2 regions of the Vibrio crassostreae genome follow, and region 1 is predicted to be linked to the other one. Evidence: predicted binding sites of a transcription regulator. Region 1 holds the regulator's gene; the other holds the start of a gene.

Region 1 (3,282 bases):
CGGCTAATAGACGTGAAGACCAAACCTCACCATGTCCTAGCACTTGTGCTTTTTGCGCTTCGCTTAGAGGAGCTGTTAGCTCACCCAAAGCGGTAAATTCTTGTTGAATGGTAGCCGTTAGCTGAGCCGCAGACTCACCTTCAAGCAGCGCTTCAATCAGCTCAAGTTGGAACTGACGAAGTGCTTGCAAACATTCATGGGCAATACGACCATCTTTGTCGAGCGCTTCAACAAACTCAATCAAGCGGTTCGTTGTTTTACCCGCTGCCGATACCACGACCAAGTCAGTGGCAGATGAGTATTCTCTAAGAATGTTGACCACGCGTTGGTAACACTCAGGATTCGCTAAGCTGCTACCACCAAATTTATGTAGCTGGCGAAAGGTTGCCATTATTAACCCTCCCCTTCAGCGATAAAGCCTTGTGTTTTTTCAAACGCTTGCTTGAGGTCATCAATCAAGTCTTCAGCATCTTCAAGGCCAACAGAAAGACGCAGTAACTGTTGAGAAACACCGGCTTCTGCCAGTGCTTCTTCGCCCATCGCACGGTGAGTCATCGACGCAGGGTGGCAGATTAAGCTTTCCACACCGCCCAGTGATTCCGCCAAAGAGAATAGATCTAACTTATCAACAAAGTATTTAAGCGCTTCAAATGAACCTGCAAACTCAAAGCTCAGCATTGAACCAAAGCCAGACTGCTGCTTCTTCGCGATATCATGACCCGGATGTTCAGGAAGGCTTGGGTGATAAATAGTGCCAACGAGATCTTGCTGCTGCAGAGACGCCAGAATTTCACGTGAACTCTCTTCGTGAACTCGCATACGCGCACCTAACGTACGAATACCACGTAGAGTCATGTAGCTATCAAATGGTGTGCCGGTCGCACCAATACAGTTGCCCCACCATGCTAGCTCTTCAGCGTGCTCTTCAGTTTTTGTAACTACAACGCCACCAATAACATCCGAGTGTCCGTTGATGTACTTAGTGGTTGAGTGAATAACAAAATCCGCACCCAGCTCTAAAGGCTTTTGGAACACAGGAGTCAAAAACGTGTTGTCGACAGCAACCAGAGCACCAACCTCTTTCGCTTTACGACAAGTTTCTGCAATATCCACTACACGAACCAAAGGGTTCGATGGTGTTTCAATTAAGATCAACTTTGGCTTAAGCGCGATCGCCGCATCCAGCGCCGCTTGATCCGATTGATCAACAAACAGAACTTTGAAGTCACCTTTTAGCGAGCGAGTGTTAAACAGACGATAAGTACCGCCGTAGCAGTCGTGTGGTGCGATAATAAGATCATCGCCGCCTAAGAAAGCAGAAATCCATAAGTTAAGCGCCGAAGTACCACAGTTAGTGACCACCGCGCCTTTGCCCGATTCAAGCTCAAACAGTGCCGTTTCTAGTAAACCACGGTTTGGGTTACCAGAACGGGTGTAATCGTACTTTGGCACTTCACCAAAAGCGGGAAACCCATAGTTAGTCGAAAGATAAATAGGTGGGACAACGGCATGGTGTTGCGTGTCTGACTCGATACCAGTACGTACTGCGATTGTTGCTGGCTTCCGGCTGCTCATAGGTGCTTCCTTACAAGTTTTGCGTCTGAGAATCACAGCTGCTTGTCGGCATTTTGCGGCTGTGTTAGATATATGTTATTCACTTTACTTTCATAAACGTGAGACGTCAACACTTCTAGACGTCTATATGTCTTTGCTTATGGCGGTAAATCCCGCTAAAATCACCACTATTAATTTATTCTAACAACTAAAGTGATGAAGGTACGCAATGGCCGACTGGAATGGTGAATACATAAGCCCATATGCTGAGCATGGAAAGAAAAGCGAACAAGTAAAGAAGATTACAGTTTCTATCCCTCTAAAAGTGTTAAAGGTTCTAACTGACGAGCGTACTCGCCGCCAGATTAACAACCTACGCCATGCAACAAACAGTGAGCTACTGTGCGAAGCCTTTCTACATGCGTACACAGGCCAACCACTACCAACGGATGAAGACCTTCGTAAAGACCGCCCAGACGATATTCCTGCTGAAGTGAAAAAGCTGATGACAGAGATGGGTATCGAGTTCGAAGCGTTTGACGAAGAATAAAAACAACTCAGTCACTGCCTTCATTATTGATTCGCTCTAGCTGAACCTTATTTATCACATCGCGCATTATTTTTATGACTGCGCTGTGAATGATAGACATAAAAAAACCGACTCCCAATGAGTCGGTTTTTTATTATTCTTTTGCGCTCAATTGAGCAGCAGCTACTACGCCATGTAGTTAGCAGGCATTTCGATACGAGCAACGCCAGATTCAACAGCCGCTTCTGCTACTGCTTTTGCTACGCGAGGAAGTAGACGTGGGTCCATTGGCTTAGGAATAATGTAGCCTTTACCAAATTCCAGTGCAGTTTCACCCGCCGCTGCCAGTACTTCAGCCGGAACTTCTTCTTTCGCCAGTTCACGAATCGCTTTAACCGCTGCCAGCTTCATTTCGTCATTGATTTCGCTTGCACGCACGTCTAGTGCACCACGGAAAATGAATGGGAAACAAAGTACGTTGTTTACTTGGTTAGGGTAATCACTGCGGCCTGTACCCATGATAAGGTCAGAACGAACTTCGTGAGCAAGCTCTGGCTTGATCTCTGGATCTGGGTTTGAACATGCAAACACAACTGGCTTATCAGCCATTAGCGTTAGTGCTTCAGCTGGAAGCAGGTTAGGACCTGATACGCCCAAGAACAGGTCAGCGCCTTCGATAACATCTTCAAGCGTACGCTTATCTGTGTTGTTAGCGAACAGCTCTTTGTATTCGTTTAGGTCGTCACGACGAGTGTGGATCACACCTTTACGGTCAAGCATGTAGATCTTCTCACGCTGAGCGCCACACTTAATCAGTAGTTCCATACACGCAACCGCTGCTGCGCCAGCACCTAGACAAACGATCTTACACTCTTCTAGCTTCTTACCTTGAAGCTCGATCGCGTTAAGCATACCTGCTGCTGTTACAATCGCAGTACCGTGTTGGTCATCGTGGAATACTGGTACATCACAACGCTCAATCAGACGACGTTCAATCTCAAAACAGTCTGGTGCTTTGATGTCTTCCAGGTTAATACCGCCGAATGTATCTGCAATATTCGCAACCGTATCAACGAACTCATCGATTGTGCGGTGTTTTACTTCAATATCGATAGAATCTAAACCAGCAAAACGCTTAAACAGTAGCGCTTTACCTTCCATTACAGGTTTAGAAGCAATAGGACCAAGGTTACCTAGGC
Region 2 (3,282 bases), 1.6 Mb from region 1:
CACCACTGAAGAGTACATTGCAGTGAAAGACATGGTCGCTATAACTGAGTTTGTTGTGGCTTATGTAACGCAATAATCGAATCCATTAGTTAGGTAGTCACTTCTATCTAGCACAATGAAAAAAGCCGAGACATCATCACGATGCTCGGCTTTTTGCTGTTTAGGTGAACATGGAAGGTCGAACCTAAAACCCCCTACGCTTCCAGAATTGGCCTTCGTCTTTTGCTACTAGGTCGAATGTCTTGTCGGCGATGATGTTGCCTTTTAGCTCAACCGTCATACGCCATTTTCCTAGTTTGTTCGAGACAGGTGCCCAGATAGTGTCACCTAAGTAGAAATCCCAATCATTGTTGCCGACATACTCTTCACCATCGAACGGTTCGAGCACTTCACCTTTGTCTGTGGTGATGTTCGGGTGATAAATGCAGTAACGAATCTTCTCACCTTTGGCTTTTTTTATATTCAGGATATAGCCAAACTCCACGTCGATTTCAGCATCAACGATGGTGGTGAACTCTTGGATTTTTGGAAGATCTTTAGATTTGGAATCCCATGTAGAATAGATACCATAAGAAGTCATGTCGACCACAACAGAGCGCTTTGCCATTTCAATCGTTACCTTGGAGTTGTTCTATTAATTTAATTCTATTTACCATACAGCCATGCAAGCAGAGGAAGAACGAGGCTATTCTTGCCAATCTTTCGACATACGCTTAATCACAGACGGTTCGATGTCGTGAATAGTGCCATATTGCTCTCGGCAGACTTCGATAATCAATTCTGCTTTATATTTGCGTGCTAGTTGGCGGTAAGCCTTCATTTCCCAGTGCTTAATAAAGGTATTTGAGACCACGACATCAAGACCTTGCTTTAGACCATTTTCAGCCGTGTTTTGGCACCACTCATGTGCCTGTTGCAGCTGTCTAGGGTCAAAGTGATATTCACCTTGCTCATTCACATAATACATATCGGCTTCAACGTGTAACGCATCGTAGGTTTTGGCTTTTGTTGACTTGCCCGAACCAGGCAACCCTCGAATGAGTATTAACTTCATCTGTCACTTTACAGGCTAATTCGAAAGCTCAAGTTTATCTCAAATACTAACGAGTTTCTCTGATAACTGCCTTTGCTCAATATCCGAAAACCAAGTACTTACACTCGACTCAGACAATCACTGAATGCTATGAGACTCCCCTCTATGCCCGTGGATTGCTTCTGATAGAAAACACAAATAATTTACATCTATCCATTTTGCATATCGACAAGCGTATCAAACTACTATAGATTTAGATGTATAGACGTCTACATATCTAGCTTAGGGAGAAAGCTGTGCCTATTCGCATTCCAGACCAATTGCCAGCATCCGATGTTCTTCGTGAAGAAAACATCTTCGTTATGCCGTTATCAAGAGCATCGACACAGGAAATTCGTCCACTTCGAGTCTTGATCCTCAACCTAATGCCGAAGAAGATTGAAACCGAAACTCAATTCTTACGCCTACTATCAAACAGCCCATTGCAAGTGGACGTAGAGCTGCTGCGCATTGATGACCGACCGAGCAAAAACACACCGACTGAACACCTTGATAACTTCTACCGCCAATTTGAAATGGTCAAAGGAAGAAACTTTGATGGATTGATCATCACTGGCGCGCCGCTTGGCTTGGTTCAATTTGAAGATGTTATCTACTGGGATCACCTGAAAACCATCATGGAATGGGCAAACAAGCACGTTACTTCAACGCTATACGTATGTTGGGCGGCTCAGGCTGGTTTGAAGTTATTGTATGATTTGCCAAAACGCACTCGTAAAGAGAAGCTGTCTGGTGTTTATAACCACGAGATACATAACCCATACCATCCTATTCTGCGTGGCTTCGACGATACATTTTTGGCACCGCACTCTCGCTATGCGGACTTCTCTCAAGAGTACTTAGCTGAACATACCGACCTTGATGTTCTTGCGACTTCTGATGTTGCGGGTGTATATCTAGCAGCAACCAAAGATAAGCGAAACGTGTTTGTAACGGGTCACCCTGAATACGACTCCCATACACTTCACAATGAATACATTCGTGATTTAGGTGAAGGCATGGAGCCTGTTATTCCAATCAACTATTACCCGAACAACAATCCAGACAACAAGCCTGTTGCAAGCTGGCGTAGTCATGGCCACTTGTTATTCTCTAACTGGCTAAACTACTGCGTTTACCAACAAACGCCTTACGATCTGGAGCATTTCAGCGAAGACAACTTTACCAAAGACGATTAAGTTCTCTCTTCCGATTCACAAACACATAAAGCCGTGTTCAATAGGTTGTTGATAAGACTCCAAATTGGACGCGGTTTTTTTATGGTGGTTGAGTCGCATTCCATAATAGATTTACCACTTCAATGGGTTTGATTTCATATGATGGGTTGGTGTTCATAAGGAGCTTCACATGCCTGCCAAGCCGTCATTCTCAAATCCGATTTCGTTGCACCGCCCCCTTTCGTTATCAAGTTTGGTACTACTCACCTCGCTTTCGTTGGTCGGTTGCGTCTCTGTCACTGAAGGACCACCAAAAATTGAAAGCGATCCTATTGCGATGTCTGAATCTCGAATCGAATTAGGTTTGGGCTATATGGGACAAGGCAATATGGTAAGAGCGCGTGAAAATCTTGAGCTGGCTATCAAGCACGCACCTAGCTACTACCGTGCTCGACTTTCAATGGCGCATTACTACGAACAAGTGGGCGAAGTAGACGAAGCGAGAACCACTTACCGCAAAGCACTCAGTCTCGATTCTAGAAACGGTAATGTATTGAACAACTACGGTACATTTTTGTGTAAACAGGGCGAATACGAACAAGCCGACAAGTACTTCAATCGAGCCATCGACCAACCCTACTACTACTTGGTGTCTGCAAGTTATGAAAACGCGGCATTTTGCGCATTTAAGGCTGGCAATACTGACCAAGCGAAGTACTACTTCACTCGCGCCATTGACCATGACCCAAATCGAGTAAAGTCGATATTACAGCTTTCTAAAATCGAAGTAAGTGAAGCCGATTACAATGAAGCTCGACTTCGTTTATTCAAATTCCACCAGCGTTATGGCTATCAAATTCCATCACTTCAAATCTTGGTCGATCTCGAAAACAAAGCCGGGAACAAAGCCCTAGAGCAGAAATATCAGAGTAAGTTAGATGAGTTGCTTTCTGCTTAGCGAATATGCAAAACACAAAAAACGGGCTTGTTGCGTTAACAACAAGCCCGTTCATAATTTCGACTTAATATCTT

What was found. Region 1 encodes MetJ, which represses methionine synthesis genes. Its sites were predicted from a motif close to TTAGACNTNTANANGTCTAA; they were not measured.
Region 2: the regulator MetJ is predicted to act here: its motif matches at 1,287-1,306, upstream of metA (homoserine O-acetyltransferase MetA).

The regions. Positions count from the first base shown of each region.
Region 1 is NZ_AP025476.1:3,202,739-3,206,020, forward strand. Features, by position in the region: gene OC193_RS14440 (bifunctional aspartate kinase/homoserine dehydrogenase II) at 1-391, opposite strand, end outside; gene OC193_RS14445 (O-succinylhomoserine (thiol)-lyase) at 394-1,575, opposite strand; gene metJ (met regulon transcriptional regulator MetJ) at 1,784-2,104, shown strand; gene OC193_RS14455 (malic enzyme-like NAD(P)-binding protein) at 2,270-3,282, opposite strand, start outside.
Region 2 is NZ_AP025476.1:1,564,846-1,568,127, reverse strand. Features, by position in the region: gene OC193_RS07160 (M20/M25/M40 family metallo-hydrolase) at 1-76, shown strand, start outside; gene OC193_RS07155 (DUF3859 domain-containing protein) at 185-607, opposite strand; gene OC193_RS07150 (ATP-binding protein) at 686-1,054, opposite strand; gene metA (homoserine O-acetyltransferase MetA) at 1,330-2,271, shown strand; gene pilW (type IV pilus biogenesis/stability protein PilW) at 2,441-3,208, shown strand.